Regions from separate parts of the Virgibacillus halodenitrificans genome, predicted to be linked through region 2. Evidence: riboswitches for the same ligand, from Rfam matches in the RefSeq annotation. Region 2 holds a riboswitch; each other region holds the start of a gene.
What was found. Region 2 has a riboswitch for cobalamin ahead of BME96_RS17640 (ribonucleoside-diphosphate reductase subunit alpha). Riboswitches for the same ligand answer to the same signal wherever they lie in the genome.

Region 1: another riboswitch for cobalamin. It lies ahead of cobT (nicotinate-nucleotide--dimethylbenzimidazole phosphoribosyltransferase); the one in region 2 lies ahead of BME96_RS17640 (ribonucleoside-diphosphate reductase subunit alpha).
Region 3: another riboswitch for cobalamin. It lies ahead of BME96_RS05450 (ABC transporter substrate-binding protein); the one in region 2 lies ahead of BME96_RS17640 (ribonucleoside-diphosphate reductase subunit alpha).

The regions. Positions count from the first base shown of each region.
Region 1 covers NZ_CP017962.1:1,155,200-1,161,928, forward strand. The annotation lists gene yfkAB (radical SAM/CxCxxxxC motif protein YfkAB) at 1-551, shown strand, start outside; gene BME96_RS06130 (APC family permease) at 1,120-2,373, shown strand; gene BME96_RS06135 (bifunctional transcriptional activator/DNA repair enzyme AdaA) at 2,440-3,015, shown strand; gene BME96_RS06140 (methylated-DNA--[protein]-cysteine S-methyltransferase) at 3,012-3,509, shown strand; cobalamin riboswitch at 3,604-3,778, shown strand; gene cobT (nicotinate-nucleotide--dimethylbenzimidazole phosphoribosyltransferase) at 3,868-4,917, shown strand; gene BME96_RS06150 (TetR/AcrR family transcriptional regulator) at 5,353-5,937, shown strand; gene BME96_RS06155 (cytosine permease) at 5,961-6,729, shown strand, end outside.
Region 2 covers NZ_CP017962.1:3,574,312-3,581,040, forward strand. The annotation lists gene BME96_RS17625 (hypothetical protein) at 1-1,069, shown strand, start outside; gene BME96_RS17630 (ribonucleotide-diphosphate reductase subunit beta) at 1,922-2,965, opposite strand; gene BME96_RS17635 (flavodoxin) at 2,943-3,374, opposite strand; gene BME96_RS17640 (ribonucleoside-diphosphate reductase subunit alpha) at 3,377-5,575, opposite strand; cobalamin riboswitch at 5,767-5,957, opposite strand; gene BME96_RS17645 (glutamate biosynthesis transcriptional regulator GltC) at 6,068-6,729, opposite strand, start outside.
Region 3 covers NZ_CP017962.1:1,049,629-1,056,357, reverse strand. The annotation lists gene BME96_RS05460 (adenosylcobinamide amidohydrolase) at 1-589, opposite strand, end outside; gene BME96_RS05455 (FecCD family ABC transporter permease) at 589-1,656, opposite strand; gene BME96_RS05450 (ABC transporter substrate-binding protein) at 1,619-2,617, opposite strand; cobalamin riboswitch at 2,853-3,038, opposite strand; gene BME96_RS05445 (GntR family transcriptional regulator) at 3,312-3,695, shown strand; gene BME96_RS05440 (ATP-binding cassette domain-containing protein) at 3,685-4,560, shown strand; gene BME96_RS05435 (hypothetical protein) at 4,560-5,270, shown strand; gene BME96_RS05430 (hypothetical protein) at 5,291-5,587, opposite strand; gene BME96_RS05425 (nuclease-related domain-containing protein) at 5,679-6,653, opposite strand.

The DNA of each region.
Region 1 (6,729 bases), 1.5 Mb from region 2:
ATAAGTCCACTTTTCCTTATTTGGAAAAGATTCACAACCATGTATTGGAGATGGGTTGTGCTCGGCACGAAATTCATCCAATGTACCCTGTAGATTTCGGTAGTGCGTTAGAAACGTTAAGCTTGAAGGAAATGCGTACAGCTATCAAGCGACTGTTGGATGTGCGAGATCCTTCTACATGGATGTTATTCGGTACGCTTCCGTTTTATCCGTGCAGCAGTGACCAGGAGGATATGGAGCTATTACAGCGGATGTACAAATCCAACAATGTAACGATACGTAATGATCCTGATGGCCGCTCTCGCTTAAATGTTAACATTTTTAATGGCGATATTATTGTGACAGATTTCGGTGATGATGATCCCGCACTTGGTAACATACAAGATACAAAACTGGAAACCGCCTATGAAAAATGGATGGAGTCTAGCACTGCGAAATCAATCAATTGTCATTGTCCAGCAGTTAAATGCTTAGGCCCCAATATTTTGGTGAAGAACACCTATTACCAAGAGACCGACTTTACAAAGAGAAAAGCAAATATTTCTATGTAAATGGTGGTAAAAAATAATACACATTATTTCTTCGAGTGTTTTGTTGCTGAATAAAAATAAAATGCCCAACCAATCCATAAGTGATTGGTTGGGCATTTTTGACAAGAAAAAAGTGTTTAAAGAGATTAATCATCATGGCAAACGCTTTGTGCCATCTTAATAAACTCGTGTGCTGCGGGACTACGCTTAATATCTCGAGCAAAGCTTATTACAATATGGCTTTTAAATGCGGGGTCAGTTAGTGGGTATAAATTATCCTTTTGACTTAATGAAACATTTTCCACAACAGATTGCGGTACAATGGTTATTCCTATGCCACTATTTGCAGCGCATTTCCCAGCCTCGTTTTTATAAGCTTATCAATATGCCACCTGCAAATTTAGACTAATCAAAACCCAAGACCATGAAAGATAACTCTCCATATAAAATCATCCTTCTGATACTACCCAATGTGATCCCATCCCTTACGCTTCTAGTTAAATTTCCTCTTGGAATTAGAACGCAAAAATGGAAAGGAATGAGGACATGAAAACTGCTATGGTAGAAAGAGAAAGGGAGGGAAGGGGTTATGGATCAACGTACTATTGGTTTACAAGAAGGAGTCGCACTATATATTGCTACAATATTAGGGTCAGGTGTTTTATTTTTGACAGGTGTGACGGCTTCTCTTGCAGGACCAGCATCGTTACTGTCATGGACAATTGTGATTTTACTTAGTTTTCCTCTGGCTTATTCATTTGCATGTCTAGCCAGGAAATACCCTGATGCTGGAGGTGCAGCAACATTTGTAAGAAAATCATTCGGATTTCATTCTGGAAATATGGTTGGCTGGTTCTATTTTGTAACTGCTGCTGTCGGACAAACGATTGTATCTTTGACAGGTGCATTTTATTTTAGTCAGGCATTTGATCTTTCTGATTTTTCGAGGGTATGGATCGCCATTTTGATCTTGGTAATTGCTGGTCTTGCCAACTATAATGGAATGAAAGTAAGCGGAAAAGTTGCATTTATATTCAGTACAGCTTTATTTCTACTACTTATTCTAACTGTTGTCGCTTCTCTTCCCTATATAGATTTAGCCCATTTTCAGCCGATAGCCCCAAATGGATGGTATTCGGTGGGAACAGCTATAACAGTCATTTTTTGGGCGTTTTTCGGATGGGAGGCTATTTGCAATCTTGCTCCTTATTTTAAACGTCCGGATAAAATCATTGTGAAAAGTACGATGATAAGTGCCGTTATTGTAGGCATTCTCTATGTGGCATTAAGTTTTGTTACTGTCGCTACACATACGTATGGAAGTCTTCAACATAATCTCTCGCCAATTGGCGTGTTGATGGGAGAAACTATCGGAGTGGAGGCACAGCTTATTACAGCTGTGGTGGCAGTCCTCATTTGTATTGGAACCTCTAATGCATTTGTAGCAAGTTTGACTCAATTGGGGTATTCGTTAAGCAGAGATGGGGCGTTTCCAAAGATATTGTCTGTCGTGCATGCTCGTACCCAAGTGCCAAGAAGAATGGTTGCCTTTGTGATATTATTTGCTATAGGAGGCGTGTTGATGACGGAGGTTTTGAACATAACGTTTCAGGACCTGCTCTTTATTCCTACTTCACTTGGAATTTTTGTTTATATTTTTTCTATGGCAGCTGGCGTAAAACTCCTTACAAATCGCAGCCTTGCTTGGTGGTCTTCTTTATTATCACTTCTTCTATGTATAGGTGTGCTGCCGTTCTTTGAGTTGTTCATTTTTGTTCCGGTGATTGTTATTGTTTTTTATGCATTGTATATGACTTATAGGAAAGCAGTAAATCAAAGCTAAAAAGTGTGTGAATCGCTAGCGTTTTACAAGACCAAACTTGCACAATTCAGAGGAGGGGATACGCCTATGAAAGCTGCACTGACGAAAGCTCATATGTGGAAAGCAGCAGTTGCTTGTGATCATAAATATGACGGTGAATTTTTCTATGCAGTAAAAACAACAGGTATCTTTTGTCGGCCATCATGCAAATCAAAGACTCCAAATTATGAAAATATATGCTTCTTTCCTAATGCAGAAGAAGCTAGAAAAGAAGGCTTCCGCCCATGTAAAAGGTGTCGGCCTGATTTGCTGGAGAATACATATGATCCACATCTGGAAATTATAGAAGATACCAAGAAGTATTTACAAGAGAACTATGCCAGTAACATAACGATAGCCCAGCTAGCGATGCATGTTGGTGTTAGTCAATACTATTTAAGTCGGACGTTTAAAGAAAAGACAGGCTACACACCACAGATGTACCTCTCCACCCTCAGAATACAAAAAGCCCAGGAATTATTAGTAACTACGAAAGAAAATAGTACCGAAATTTGTTTTCAAGTCGGATATCAGAATTTCTCCAGCTTCTACAAGCAATTTAAAAAGATATGTGGCTGTTCCCCAAGATGTTTTAGAACGGAAAAAGGGAGGAAGGGCAATTGAAAAGAATTTATTGGAGCAATAGGACATATGAAAGCTGGACCTTGTATCTTGCAGCTACTGAAAATGGCCTTTGCTATGTTGGCTTTAATGTTCAAGGATTAGTGGATTGGGTGAAAGCAAAATTGCCAGCATATCAAATAGAACAAAGAGATGAGGAAATTCAACCATATGCCAAAGAGCTTGAAGAATATCTTAAAGGAGAAAGGACCTTTTTTACATTTGCTTCCGATATGCATGGAACCAAATTCCAATTAGCTGTTTGGAGGGAAATAAGAAACATCACCTATGGACAAACAAAAACCTATTCCGAGATTGCAAATCAGCTCCAAAAGCCAACAGCTATTCGTGCAACTGCAGCTGCGATAGGTGCAAACCCGCTACTATTTGTTGTTCCTTGTCATCGGGTTATTGGTAAAAACGGACAATTGACTGGATATAGAGGAGGACTAGAACGAAAGAGGCAATTAGTACTAATGGAGAGTCGGCAGGACTAGGGTAGCAGGCAGCCGTAATCTTTAACCATGGTCTTATATATCTTTTGTACCTTTACTTCATCCATTGACTCTATTATAATTTGAACTAATAGAATAGTGAATGAGAGCAGTAGGTGCCTATATGGGAGAATAGGGAATGAAGTGAGAATCTTCAGCGGACCCGCCACTGTGAAGGGGGTTCTATTAGAAATACCACTGGAAGTTATTCTGGGAAGGTTAATAGAACGACACCCCTGAGCCAGGAGACCTGCCTTTTGCTTCCAGTTATAGATGATGGAAAAGTCTGTAGTTTATTTGTACATGGAATAAACTGCAGGCTTTTTTATTTTTGATTATAAACCAAAAAGGAGAATTGAAAATGCAATTATTACAGAAAACAATTGATAGAATTGAGAGTTTAGATAAGGAATTGATGGCTAGGGCAAGAGTGAGAGTGGATAACTTGATAAAGCCAATAAACAGTCTTGGGAAGCTGGAAGAACTAGCTGTACAATTAGTTGGGATTACAAGAAATTTAAATCCTGTGTTGGATCAAAAAGCAATAATCATAATGGCCGCAGATCATGGAGTTTACGAAGAAGGAATTTCCAGCAATCCACAAGAAGTAACCTTAGCCCAAACCTTACTATTTCCGAAAAGTGTAACAGGAGTGTGTGTTATAGGAAGGACTGCTGGAGCAAAAATAGTTCCAGTGGATATTGGTGTGAACGGAGTAATTCCAGATGATGCTGGGGTAATGAAAAGAAAAATAAAAAATGGGACGGCTAATATGACAAAAGGGCCTGCTATGACTAGGGAAGAAGCCATTAAGTCAATAGAGGTAGGAATTGAGATGGTTAACAAGGAAGTTGAAAAAGGAATAACTGTGATTGGAACGGGTGAGATGGGCATTGGTAATACTACTCCCAGTACCGCAATATTATCTGTTTTAGGAAATTATGCCCCTCAAGTTATAACTGGTAGAGGAGCTGGCGTTGGTGAGGGTGGTATCGCACACAAAGTGGAAATAATCGAAAAAGCGATTGCAGTAAACCAGCCAAACCCGCAAGATCCCTTGGATGTACTATCAAAGGTAGGTGGATTGGAGATTGGCGGCATGGCAGGCGTGATGCTTGGAGCAGCTGCGAATCAGATCCCAGTAGTCGTGGACGGCTATATCTCAACAGTTGCTGCTATCCTTGCAGCTTCTATAGAGCCTAAAGCAAAGGAATACTTTATCGCCTCACATGCTTCTGCAGAAACAGGTGGACAGATGGCAAGCGAATTTTTGGGGCTTAAACCAATGTTGTACATGGATATGTGTCTTGGAGAAGGTTCTGGGGCAGCTTTATCATTCCCTATTTTAGATGCTGCAGTCAGTATGCTGAAAAATATGGCTACATTTGTTGACGTCGGAATGGAGATATAAATCACATTGAAATAAGTATGTCACCATTAGTTTAGTTTACAATAATCAGGCATGTGGTATAATAAGGATAGAAAAACATAACATAGTAAAAACCGCTCCATGCTGTCACATGGAACGGTTCCAATAGACCAACCCCGACAAGAGGGGAAGGCGCATTAGGGTCAAATAACCCCTCAGCAATGGGCTTGCACATTGAGGGGTTATTTTTTATTCTCGGACATAATAAATTCAATCAAAACCCCAGCTCTCCCTTCGAGTGCTGGGGTTTTTTTTGCTTTCTTCCGTTTGCATTACTCTTCCCTTTCCTACCATAAAAAATGTAAGCGTTTTAAGAAAAAGTTAAATATTTACTTTTGAATGAATTGTTAAAAAACTCGTTGACAAACGAAAAATACACCACTATAATCTACCTAACACTTGTTAGGTGGTGATGTTTTGAAACAAAAATTAATTGAAGCTGCGATACGGCAGTATGCTCTATATGGCTACGATGGGGCAACCATGAGGAGGATTGCAGATGATGTGGGAATCAAACCGGCATCTATTTATTTTTTCTATAACAATAAAGAAGCGCTGTTCATTGCTGCTTTTCAACAGCTACTCCAGAATCACTTTCAGGAAATGCAACGAATCCTGCTGGAGAATAAAGATCGTTCAGTGGAAGAGATATTTTCAGCGATGCTACATGGCCTTGTAAGTCACCATACCGGAGATAAACAAGGAACAATTGCCTATATATCACTCGTCACTTCACCGGTACCGGAAATTAAGAAATATCTTCAACAGCATTTAAGGCATCATAATGATTGGTTGATGAATTCGCTTGGAGATGCTATGAAGGCGAGTTATCCCGCAATTACGGACAAGGAGGTAGACAAGACAATTAAGCAATACGTCCTGATAGCAAACGGGGTGTTCTGGGGTATTAACTTATACGATGGGGGAGACTTTACAGAACAAGTCGAACTGGCTGATGAAATGATTCATACCCTATTTTTGGAATTAGAAAATAAACGATAACAATATAAAAGGAGTGAAACGAAATGGAAAATAGATTTGATTTGACAGAAGACTATGAATTGGAGCCTGTTCCCCAACATAAGCGAAAGGGATGGATAAAATTATCCATTGTTTGGACAGGAGGAATCGTTGCATTATCAGCAGTTGTGTTAGGTGGAACCTTAGGTGCAGGGATGCCATTTGCACAAGCAATACTAGCTTCATTTTTAGGATCTTTCATTTTGGCTGTTTTAAGTGCTTTATGTTGTGTAGTCGGTGCCAAGACAGGTTTATCAACAGCACTAGTTTCTAAGTTTGCCTTAGGTAAATATGGAGCATACGCAGTTTCCATCGTACTAGCAATTGCTTTATTTGGTTGGTTTGGTGTACAGCTTGCCTTATTTGGGTCCAGCTTGCGCAACGTATTGTTAGACGGCCTTTCTCTTGATTTGCCTGTCCTGGCATTGGTGATCACAGGTGGGATTCTTATGACTGTCACAGCTTTTATTGGTTATAAAGCAATCGAAAAACTTAGTCTGGTTGCTGTACCACTGCTTGGGATCCTGCTGATCAGTTCATTGGTCAAGGTTATGACAGGTAAATCGGTAGAATCGATTTCTCAAGCACCAATCATCGGCGATCCATTAACATTTGGTTCTGCTGTATCGTTAATTATCGGCTCACTGGCAATAGGAGCTATTATTGGACCAGATATTTCCCGTTATGCCCGTTCTACGAAAGATGCAGTGATATCTTCCTTCGTTGGGTACTTTCTAGGATTTAGTATTGTATTAATTATCTCTATCATTCTCG
Region 2 (6,729 bases):
CGATATTGATATTCAAACTGAAAAAGTGAAGCGAATTATTTTTGTGCAGGATGTCTCCTTTGCTGAAGAAGGCAGTTTTCCAAACTTAAATCAAAAAGAAGAAACGATTACATGGATCGAAAACATTACCGGCTTGGAATTTGGACGACAATTTCAGCTATTGCCTACAGAAGGAACGACAATGCATTTTCAAGCGGCTGTTGATAACATTCCGGTTTTCCCTACTGGTGTAATTAATGTGGAGTTTAATAATGAAGGCCAACTTACGCTATTTTCTATTGATGGTAACTTCCCTTCCGAAGATGCTATTCATTGGGAGCCTTTTGCGTTAACAACAGATATTGTTGAATCTGTTGCGAAAGAACAAATGCAATTGCTTGAAGTGCCTTTAGAGAGTGAAGAAATGTGGAAATCTATCTATAGTGCAACGAGCGTATTTCTAACAAATGACGTTAAGAAAGTAATTACATTTGAAGAGGCAGAAGAACAGGCTGCTTATGTAAAAAAACAAATTATTATGGAATGGGAAGAAGCTATTAAGGATCCTTTTTCTCCAGTAGAAATTGACTTATCTCTTGAGGCTACGGAGGAGGAAGCATTATCTGATCATAGCACTTCTAAGAAGGAACTGGATAAAGAGGATGAGGAAAAAGCAACATTAGAAATTAAGCGGTTCCTACAACGAGTTTATCCTGATGACAGTGGTAAATGGATGCTGTACAGTTTGCGTTTACAAGATTCTTATATCATTGCAGAGTTGCTTCCTGCAGAACGTGGGCGACGAGTAATTGATCGCAAACTTCAGGTATATCTTGATAGTGAAAAATATACTGCTTTGAATTACTCAGATTTTGATAGCCTAATTGAAATTTTTGATCACTTTTCACCAGCTCAGACTCCGGTTTTAACAAAACAGCAAGCATTTGAGCTTTTACGTAAACATGTAGAAGTTACACCTGTTTATGTCTACAGTCAGACAGAAGACAAATATATATTATGTGGAAAAATAGATTGTTCCTATGGTGTTGACGCAGTATCAGGGAAAGTTATCCCATTGGATCAATTATAGATAAGATAGAGGTATACTCTATCTCTGCTTTACAATGCATACCTGCCTATTAGTTAGTTGTGGGCGAGTGATTCTGTCGTAGATTATATTTTCTTTATCAGCAAGGGATCATAAATTTTATGTTGGGGGCCCCCAGTGATTAGTAAAATAGATATATTGCGACGTAACTTAATAGTACTCTAAGCGGCCGTTGCGGAAAAGTGGTTAGATATTAACCCGCTATTTATGGTTTAAAGCAGATACAAATTGATTGGAGCGGAAGGGGGCAATCTAAGAACGCCACGTCCTGTGGCAACGATTGCATAACCAACGTCCTGTTGGCCCGCGACTCCTGCCGGAATAGCATGAGGCCACTGAAAAAGTCCGGTAAATTCTTGAGAAGGCTAGTTCCAAAAAATTACATCACCACTTTTTAGCCTATGAGTGGCATAAACTAGTTCTGGCTCTCCATTTATGCATATTAACAAAACAAAATTTTGGGATAGCGTCTTTTGAAAAACTTCTATTTTAGTAGAAAATGACTTTTTCAGTGGCCTCGAATTGCATGAGCTGAAGACCCTGCACGGAGCGTAGCGGAGGAAGCGACTGAAGCCATGCCGGGCGGCAAAGAAGACACTGTGAGGTTACGAACAGATGTCGCGCTTGTACCCGGAGGTGTGAAAGCGTCCCCCTGCAGTGGAAATCAATGGGTCTATTCCCCTCCTTAAAATGAAATCTACTACAAATTTACGTCGCAGTTTCCTCCAACTATGAAAAAATAAGATTATATGAGGTATCATATGCGCCCCAGCATTTACAATAAATCATAAAGAAGCATGCCTCCGGTGAAAAAGAGGCATGCTTCTTTTAATTTTATAGATCGTCAAATCCGTTTAAATCACTTGTTTTGGTGTACTGTCTTGATTTTTGTTCAAAGAAATCAGTTTTAGTTCCATCAAAGTTATCCACATATGCACGAATCCACTTCATTGGATTCTCCACATGCTCTGGATATAATTCTTCCAATCCCATCATCCGGAGCATTTTATTTGCACGGTATTTAATATAGCCTTCCATTTCCTCTAAATCTATTCCCTCTACATTTCCCAATACATAATTCGACCATTCTGTTTCCAGTTCTACTGACTGCTTAAAGTGATCGTATACCCATTCAACAAATTCTTCTGTATTATGTTCCGGGTTTTCTGCCAATGTTGCTCTGAATAGCTCAGCAATGAAACGGCCGTGCTCCAGTTCATCTCTATTAATATAACTAATCATCGTGGAAGTACCAACCATTTTGTTATGACGAGCCAAATTATAGAAAAATGCAAAGCCAGAATAGAAGAACATTCCTTCAAGTAACGCAGTATACGCTAGCGTTTTTAGAATGTTATCCATTGTAGGTTTTTCCACAAATGAATTGTATTGGTTTACTAAGTTTTCATTTCGTTTCAACAACACAGGATCTTTTCTTCCAAGCTGAAAAGATTCGTTTTGTTCATCCAGTGAGACAACGGAAGCAAGTACATAGGAATAACTTTCATTATGCACAGCTTCTTGCTGGGCAATTACCGCCATTATTGATTGTACGGACGGATCTGTTGCATATAACGAAATTAGTAAAGCAGTCCGTGTTTGTGGGCCATCTAATGTGGACAATAATCCGATGATCTTTAAATATGCCTCTTTCTCTGCTTCTGATAATGTAGAAAATTGTTTTACATCACCTGCCATATTTACCTCATCAGCCTGCCAATAATTCCCGATCAGCCGCTTGTATATCTTATACCAATGTGGATATGCAATATCATTCCAATTCAATATTCCGCTTGATTTCCCCCCAAATAAGCCTGTGGACTTGTTTGGATTACGCGGCTCCAAAGTCTTTGCTTTAGAAAGCATAACTTCTGACATGTTCTAAAACTCCTTCCACCCAGTCATAAATCCTTTTTTCCTGATATCCCCGGGGAGACTGTTCAATTTTAAGCCCTGGCCATTTACTATTATAGAACTGAACCAGTTTATCTACTGCTTTACAAAACAATTCATCCCCGCCAAATTGTGTATCACCCGTACCAAAAACTGCAACATTCTCAGGCTTGTAGCCAATTTCCCATATAAAGTCTTTCACTTCTTCAGGCGTACTGCCCCTATCCCATGTAAATGTTCCAATAAAGATAAAATCATAATGGGAGACATCTACTGGGGGATCTATACCCATAAGATGTGTATCTACCTTAAACCCTTTATCATAAAGTTGTTTTGCGATATGATCAGCAACTTCTTCCGTATTGCCACTATAGGTATGATACGCAATTAGCATCCTCAACTTTGACACCACTCACATTCTTCGACATCATTTGATGTTGAACGTACGTAATAAGTTGTTTTTAATCCTTCCTGCCATGCCTGCAAATGAAGATTTAGCAAAACAGAGGCTTTAATCGTATTTGGCACATAAAAGTTGAATGAAATACTTTGATCTACGTGCTTTTGTCTAGCCGCATTTTGTTTCACAGACCAACGTTGATCGACAATATATGCAGAACGGCGATAAATATCGTACGTACGATGATCTAATTCTGGTGCCGTAACAGGAATCTTGAAATCCTTCTTTTCTTCGTTGTAAAAAGCTTTAAATACAGGATCAATACTAGCTGTAGAACCGGCAATCATCGCTGTTGTAGAGTTTGGTGCAACAGCCATTAAATAGCCATTACGCATTCCGTTCTGCTTTACTTCTTCTTTAAGTCCTGTCCATTTGTCACTCGTATACCCTTTATTGGTGAAGTATTCGCCCGTTTGCCACTTACTGCCTTCATATACAGGATAGGAACCCTTTTCTTTACTTAATTCCATACTGTTTTTAATGGTTAAATAAGCAATTTCCTCATACAACTCATCAGCGAAATTCACTGCTTCGTCTGTCTCCCATTTAATATTCTTCTTGGCAAGCAAATGATGCCAACCGAATGTACCTAAGCCGATAGCTCGGTATTTTTGGTTTGTTAATTGTGTTTGCTTAATTGGCAATGTATTTATATCTATTACATTATCCAACATACGTACTTGGATTTTTAACAAACGATCAAGCACACCATCGGGAACAGCTTTTCCCAGATTAATTGAGCTTAAGTTACAAACAACGTAATCACCAGATTTATATTTTTGCACAATCGTGTTTTCATTTTCTACAAATTCTTCTATAAATTGCGTTGGAGATTGATTTTGCGTAATTTCTGTGCATAAATTCGAGCAATAAATAATTCCTTCGTGTTCATTACTGTTCTGACGATTCACTTCGTCACGATAAAACATGAAAGGCGTGCCTGATTCAAGCTGTGATTTCATTATCCTTTTCATAATAGAAATAGCTGGCACCTTTGTTCTGGAAAGATTCTCGTTTTGAATACATGCTTCGTACTTTTCGCGCCATGTTCCGGTGCCCTTTTCTTCATCATAAAAATCTTCCAACGAGAAGCCCATTACCTGTCGTACTTCATGTGGGTCAAAAAGATACCAATCGCCCCGCTTGTCCACTTGTTCCATAAAGTAATCAGGCAAGCAAACCCCTGTAAAAATATCATGGGCGCGCATTCTGTCATCTCCATTATTTAGCTTCAGATCAAGAAATGCTTCAATATCTTTATGCCATGCATCTAAATAAATGGCAATGGCTCCTTTACGAGTGCCCAGCTGATCCACGTTAACAGCTGTATTATTCAGTTGCTTAACCCAAGGGACTACCCCACTGGACATACCTTTAAATCCTTTAATAGCACTTCCACGGCTGCGGATTTTACCCATATATACACCAATTCCGCCACCATTTTTCGACAGCTTGGCAATATCTGTATTACTGTCGTATATAGATTGAAGACTATCGTCGACCGTATCGATGAAACAACTGGATAACTGACCATGTGTTTTTCCGGCATTCGTTAAAGTAGGGGTAGCCACTGTCATATAAAGGTTGCTAAGTGCCCAGTATGCCTCCTGGACAAGTTGTGCACGTTGCGCCTTATTCTCATCCTGCATTAAATACATAGCAATTATCATCCAACGTTCCTGAGGTAACTCCATTACATTCTTATTGTGATCTGTAGCAAGATAGCGACTTGCTATGGTATGTATTCCTAGATAGTTAAACAGCAAATCTCTTTGTGGATCAAGCTGCTTTTCAAAAGCTTCAATCTCTTCTTTATTATATTTATTTAATAGGTTAGTAGCATAAATTCCTTGCTCCGTTAGCGTACTAATTAATTTATAAAAATTGCCATAACGTAGATGCACATCAAAGTCCCGGTTTTTGGCAGCTTGACGATATAGCTCCTCAAGAAAAATTCTGCTGGCAAGAAACGTCCATTCAGGTGCAGATTCGTCAATATTTTCTAAAGCATTCTTAACTAAAATATCGGTTATTTTTTCCAAAGAAGTATCTTCTTGAATTGCTCTCAATGATTTTTCAATATACTTTTCCGTATTTATGGGTAATTCTTTTGCTGCCCGATTAATCCATTCCATTACCTTTTCTTCGTAATCCAAATTCTTTGTTATCATGTGAAACCTCCTCAAAAAAATAATACCGATATACTGTCACCTTAACCTTTAGTGCAATAAAAAAACCGTTCTCCTCATATTAGGAACGGTCAAAACGACAGAACAGTGCTACTTAAACTAGCATCCATCGTTTCACCTTCTCTAATCCCGGAGAATGGAAACTACAAGTTATGGCAGGTATCCTGACTTTTGGTCTTTCTACTAGAGTCCTTCCCATTTGCTCAATAGACATCTCAAACAGTGGAATCATCTCGTTCGTCACAATTACAGTTGCGGGTACAGTTCCAGAATTTCACTGGATTCCCTTTTAAACACGAATGGTGTAACCATAACCAAAACACTATATATAGTGTTAATATTATATTTAGTTATCGATATATTGTATCTATAGACTATCATAGGTAATGAAGTTTATCAAGAAAAATGTAGATAAATATATACTCAAAAATAAAGAATTTAATATTGAAAGCTTTCTAGTCTGCTAAAGAATTGTTTTATAAATTCATAGAATAATTTTTCCGTTGGCAGCAGTTGTCGTTCTGCGGGGATAACTACACCCACTGTACGAGTTACATCTGGTTCCTTAATGGGAATTTTCACTGTAGAACGTGGTAAATGATCAACAAGCGTAATTTCAGGAACCAACGATACACCAAGTCCAGCAGAAACCAGTCCCTTAATGGCATCAATATCCTTCCCCTCAAAAGAAACTTTAGGGGAAAATCCAAGCTGTCTGCAAGCCTTTATGATAATATCGTGTAATACAAAGCCTTCTGGAAAAAGAACAAAGGAATCGTCCCTTAATTGATTAAGATGTAATGCCTTTTCCTGGGCAAGTCTATGTTGTTCTGGTAATAATGCAACAATTTTCTCTGTAAATAGAATAGAGTGCTTTAATCTTTTTTCATTAAGTGGAACAGGTCCAAGCAACGCTATATTACTTTCACCTCTAATTACAGCATTCTTTAAATCATAATATGAACCTTGATTCAATTCAAATTTTACATTTGGATATTGATTTCGAAAAGCAGAAATAGCAGTAGGTAGAATATAAGCCGCCAAGCTGCTCGGAAAACCGATATGAATGGTACCCCTTTGAGGATCTGTATATTCTTCTA
Region 3 (6,729 bases), 1.3 Mb from region 2:
GGAAAATAGAAATGACAGTTAGCTTTTGCTCGATTGCCCTTTGCTTCAATAAATCCAATAATTCTTTTTGATAGGCCAAATCCAAATGGTTCGTCGGTTCATCAAGCAACAAAATCTCCGGTTCCTGGGCCAATGCCTGAGCCAAAAACACCCGTTGCTGCTCCCCACCAGATAGCTCCTGCACAGACTGATCCTGGAAGGAGATAATTTTTGTTTGCTGCATCACTTCCTGAACAACCTGTTCATCAGCTGCTGTCCATGTCTGGAAAAGCCCTTTATGATGTGCATACCTTCCCAATGCTACTGTTTCCTTTACCGTATATGGGAAGGCATGTGATGTAAGCTGTGGCAGGACAGCCATTTTTTTGGCAAGCTCCTTTCGTGAAAAATCACCTATATGTTGCTCGCCAATCGATATGGAGCCCTCTATACATGGCAGCAACCCACTAATCATTTTTAATAGTGTTGTTTTGCCGCTTCCATTCGGTCCCAATATACCGAAGAACTCTCCTTTGTCTACAGAAAAATGAATGTCCTGGACAATCGCTTCTGCATCATACCCTCCGGAAACGTGATCAAGATGCAACATTACAAACCGCCTCTACTTCCTTTTCGTTGTTTAATTAAAATCACCGCAAATACCGGTGCTCCAATTAATGCGGTAATCACACCAATCGGCAATAGACGTGGGGAGATGATCGTCCGGGATACTAAATCGGTTAAAATCAAAAATCCTGATCCCGTAATAATGGATAAGGGAAGTAAATGGACATGGTCCGGTCCCCATAAAAGTCGCGTTAAATGTGGAATCACCAGCCCAACAAAACCAATGGCTCCTGAAACAGCAACAGCAGCACCTGTTAATATCGATCCAGCGGCTAAAATAATCATTTTTCTTTTTTGCACATCAACACCTAAATGCTGTGCCCGTTCCTCTCCAAACGACATGGCATTCAACTCTTTACTGTTGATCATAAGCAAAAGGGCTCCCACAATAAAGAACGGAATAATAATACCGACATAGTCCCACCCCCTCATGGATACACTACCAAGCAACCAGCCGACAATTGCTTCCAATTGGTCACCTGTAAGCGCAATCATCAAGGAAATAAATGACCCTAAAAAAGAACTGAATATAATCCCCGTTAAAATAATTGTCTCCACCCGCATTGTTTTTTCCACTTTACGAGCAAAGAACAGCACAATCAAAATGGTAAGCAATGCTGTTGCAATACTGAAAACCGGTAAGGTATAGAGACCTAAGAAAGGTAAACTAATGTTGAAAAATATAGTAATCACCGCACCAACAGATGCTCCTGAAGATACTCCAAGAATGTACGGATCTGCTAATGGATTTCGCAGCAAGCCCTGAAAAGCCGCTCCTGCAATTGCAAGAGAGGATCCTACCAGACCAGCTAATAGCACCCGAGGTAAGCGAATTTGAAAAATGATATTTTCATACATCGGATCCACCTGATCGGAAACCGGGAAATGGAACAGATGGGCTGCTATCACATGCACAATATCCCCCACCGGCACTGTCACACTGCCAACAGATATGGCAGTAATGGCGGCAGCGATAAGGAATAATATGGATACGGCATATGCTATTATATATTTACTCTGCAAAAACGTCCGGATAGACAACCTTCGCAAGCTCCTTTGCACCCTCAACTAAACGTGGACCTGGGCGGCTAATCAAGTCTGAATGAATATCATATACAGCTTCGTTTTTTATTGCAGTAACACTATCCCATCCATCACGACTCAATACGGACTCCTCGGCATTTTCCTCGTAATGACCATATGTAGTTACAATCACATCCGGATTAAGCTTTACAATCGACTCTGGATCGATTTGCACCCATCCGTCTTGTTCCTTTGCTGCATTTTCTGCATGGATGATCTGCAATAAATTATCGAAAAATGTATTCTTCCCAGCAGTGAAAATTTCTGGGGCAGGAGATACTTCAAAGAAAACAGATTTACGATCTTCCTCACTAACCGTTTCTGCCTTCTCTTCCAGACTCGCAAACTCGTCTTTCATGTTACCGACAATATCCTCTGCTTTTTCCGTAGTACCAGTGATGTCTCCAATTTGTTGAATGGATTCGTATGTCTGATCAACATTCTGTGCATCTGCAACGACAAATACGTTAATCCCTGCATCACGCAGCTGCTGCAGCCCAGCCTCTGCATTATGTGCACTGGAAGCATGTGCAAGCACAAGGTCTGGCTTTAGACCAATGATTTTCTCAATATTTAATTCCATTCCACCGATTTTTTCCTTTTCCTGTACGGCTTCCGGATAATTATCATGATCAGATACGCCAACAACCTCTTCATCTAATCCTAGCGCAAAAGCAATTTCCGTATTACTTGGAATTAATGATACAATGCGTTCCGGCTTTTCTTCTATTGTTACTTCTTTGTCAATTGCATCTGTTAAGGTAACTGGAAAATCACTTTGCCCGGTTTCTTCTGTTTGTTCTGTGTTTGTTTCCTCGTCTTTCGTTTTGTTCGAAGCATCGTTGTCACCAGAATCACCTGACCCGCAACCGACCAGAAGACCAAGTGTTACGATTAATACAAATAAAAATGATAAAAGCTTTTTCAATCTGTTCTCCTCCTTTAAGTTATATACCTGTGAGAGAAATGATTATGTAAAGGATGTGAACGTGCAAACTATCTTTTCTGCCAATGTGAACCCCCACATACGGCTCATTTACCCAGTCATTATTTCCTAGGAAATGAAAAAAACATCTCCAAGAAATGAAGATGAATGGTAAAAGAAAAGGTTTTAATAATATGCATACCTGTTCCTTTACACCTTCCTATTCCTCGTAGGCTGTGGTGCATCGGGGTAGCAGGCAGGTCTCCTGGCTTATGGTCAACACTCGCTATGTCCCTTCCCATACTAACGTACAGTGGTAACACACAGCTAGCTCGCAAATACAGTGGCGGGACCGCGTTGGCTTCTCACCAACTTCCCTTTTTACGATTTCTAAACAGAAATCACCTGCACCCTATGAATAAGATTGTAACTGCCTTCATTATACATTTTTTTGTGGGGCATGTCATTTTATACAGGAGGAGGAACGAAGAATTTCTTGGTTAAGGGGACTACAGTTTTACTATGGCTTGAATTAGCATCTCAGGCTAGTGCACTTCTAGAGTATACGTAAGGATATTCTTACCGACAAATAGGACATCATTATTAGCCCACAATTTATCTATAAAGTTACTCTTGCATTGCTATGGTATTATAGTGTACTATATAACCATATAACAAACTTAAAGGCGATGGTAGAATGACTCAACATTTTAAATCCGATAAACCAATCTTTTTACAGATTCGAGAGAAAATAGAAGACCAAATTGTTCAAGGCACTCTAAAAGAGGGAGAACAAGCCCCCTCCACCACTCAACTGGTTAATTTCTATAAAGTTAACCATGTTACCGTCGCAAAAGGGATAAACCAATTAGTTGAAGCTGAAATCCTTTTTAAGAGACGAGGAATAGGCACGTTTGTCACAGAGGGAGCTCAACAGAAATTGCTGCAAAAAAGGAAAGAAACCTTTGCTTCTGTTGATTTGCGAAATATGATTATAGAGGCTGAAAAACTGAATCTTTCTGAAGAGGAATTAATTAATTTGATTAAGAAAACAAAGGAGGAGCTCCATAATGAGTCATAAACTCGAAATTAAAAAGATCTCTTTAAAATATGAAAACCAAAATACACTGACAAATGTTTCTACTGTATTGGAATCCGGTAACATTTACGGTCTTATTGGAAGGAATGGTGCTGGAAAGACATCCTTGTTATCCCTCATTGCTTCTTATCATCTTCCTACATCAGGCACCATCATCTATGATGGTGAAGCACTCTTTGAGCATGCTGTACACACAAAGGATATTCACTTTGGTTACGATCGTGTTTATCAAGATGAAATAGTTGAAAAAGCAAACAAATATCTTGAATCGGTTCATCTACATCGTCCTTATTTTGATAAGGCCTATGCAGCCAAGCTTATTAAGAAGTTTAAGATTGATCTGAACAAACCGCTCAGTAAATATTCAAAGGGAACGGTCGCCGCTTTTCACGTCATGCTTGGGCTGGCAAATCGTACACCAGTTACAATTTTTGATGAAGTTTATTTAGGCCTGGACGCTCCAACCAGAGAAATGTTTTATGAGGAGCTATTAGAAGAACATAACAGAAGTGAAAGGATGTTTATTCTTTCTACGCATTTAGTCTCTGAAATGGAACACTTATTTGATCATGTACTCATCCTTCACGAGGGCCAGCTCATCGTTGATGAAGACTTCGAAACGTTCACAAGCAGAGGCGTTAAACTAATTGGAGATGAAAATTCTGTGGATGAATTAACTTCCAACAAACACATTTTGCACACGGAAAGCCTTGGTCGAACAAAGGCCACAACACTTTATGGCGGATTTACGGAGGAGGAGTGGGCACGCGCAAAAGCGAAAGATCTTGAAGTTAGCCCAACTTCCCTTCAACATCTATTCACACATCTGACTAAGGAGGAAGCCTAATGCTTCAACATTATAATAGAACCGTTATAAAAGAGCTTTACAAAGAATGGATGAAATGGTCAGTTTGGTACTGGGCTGTCATTATTACCATTCGCGGGGTTCACTGGATTGCGCACTATCTCAGTGAAGAGGTACCGATCATCGATCATTTTATTTACTTTGCAAATGAATCCAGTTCTGTTCTCATGCTTGTCATCGGGGTTATGATGGTATTTTCGTTTCTTCGCCATTATATAGAACATGGACTTACACGCAAAACTTACTTTATAGGCGGGAGCATCGCTTCTCTCCTAATTGCACTAACCCTTGGAATCATCGGTATTATACTCTCTCTACTGGAAGGATCTATATTATCATTATTGAATTTAACCGATTTAACATCGATGGAATCGCATAGCTTTAGTTATTGGATCGGTTTCTTTTTACTATCTACGGTGACCTCTTGGCTTTATTATATGATTGGCTGGTTTATCGGTCATGTTTTTTACCGGTATAATTGGTGGAAAGGAATCGTTGCTTGTGTCATCGCCTTTTTCTTCGTGATGATGGAAAGCATTATAAATGGAGAGTCAGTCTCTCTTTATAGCTTTACTATTGAGGGTCTCTCACTTTCTATTTTCACTTCTATAATCATCTTAATCCTGATCAGTGCAGGGATGTTAGTAATAAACTACCAATTGGTAAAAGATATTCGAGTGAAAATGAAATAAACACAACATTTCTTTCTAAACTACACTAAAGCAATTGGTTGCCAGGCAGCTAGTTGCTTTGCTTTTATGGTCGCATAACATGCCAGACCATCTGATGTACCTGTTAAAGAAGAATTTCCACCGACTACTTTACGTTTATCCCAAAAGGTAATTGGTCCGTAATCAGGTTGTTTAACATTGTCAGCGTTGAAGCTGGCATCTTTTTCATCCAAATTCTTCAAATACTTAGATATGCCTTCTTCCTCTTGGACAGAGAGCTTATTTTGTTCAGCTAGCTGATGGTACTCTATTGATGCCTCTATCTTATCGAAACTCACTCTTTAATTTGAACGTGCCGTCTCTCATTGTCGGGCGGGTCCCCAAATCGGCAAAAAAATAAGCCATTAAAGCTATCCATACCTTAATGACCTATCTATCAATATTATTTTTTGCTTTCAAAATCCGATAAATATTTTCTAAATCAGATGCTGTGAAAAGCGTGTTCTCCTCGGCTAGTTGATTCTTGAAAAATGCAGCTAATTCTTCTTTTTCAATACACACATTTACATTTTGATTTTCCGAGTAATTAATTACTTTATTTTCCTCGTCAGATGAATAACTATAATATACAATCGGCGTCACAAAATTGGATTTCTTATTTTCCTTCAGAAGAAGCTTTCTTAATTCCAATGCTGTTCTCATCACTTGAGCAGCTGGATTACCATATGACAATAGCCTTAATTCAAGCTGACTTCTTCCATCGACTTTTCTATTTTTGTTTAACATCTTTTTAATAACAAGGGTTTGTTCTTTCTTTAGTTCATAGCTTGAAAACATGTTATCCAATAAAATAGAAAGTGTTTCATCGTTTTGGTTATTTTTAGTGACACCATGTAATACTGTCCCCGCCCAGTGCTTCGTTTCAATTACGTAAACACCCGTCGGCAGGAGTACTAAATGATCGATTTGCCTTGTATATAAATTCCCGTCTTCCCATATTGGTACAAACAAATTACCACCGATAATCATTTCATTGTACGTAATTACTCCTTCTCCAACCAGCTCATACTTTAATTCCTGTAACAGGTTGTGTGTCTCAACTTCGCCTCTATTAATAGAAAATTCCTGGAGTGTTTCAATATATTTGTCTTTATCATTTAGTTTCTGTACAAAATTATCATTTATTCTTTTAATTTCATCATGATAGTGCTGATATAAGCTACTTTCCAATTTCTCATATTCTGTTTTATGCGATTCATTCGCCTCTTGAATTGTTGCAGCAGTTTCTGAGTGGTTTCTCTCAATTTCTTCCATAAATATTTTATGTTGTTTTTTCTGTCTAAAAAACAAAAACAGACTAAGTCCAATTAATAAAATAATGATGGGTATGTATATTAATTCCAATCCAAAAACTCCTTCCATCTTCATTTTACGACAAATGAAGGAATTTTTCTGCAAAAAAGGTAAAATCATATATAAA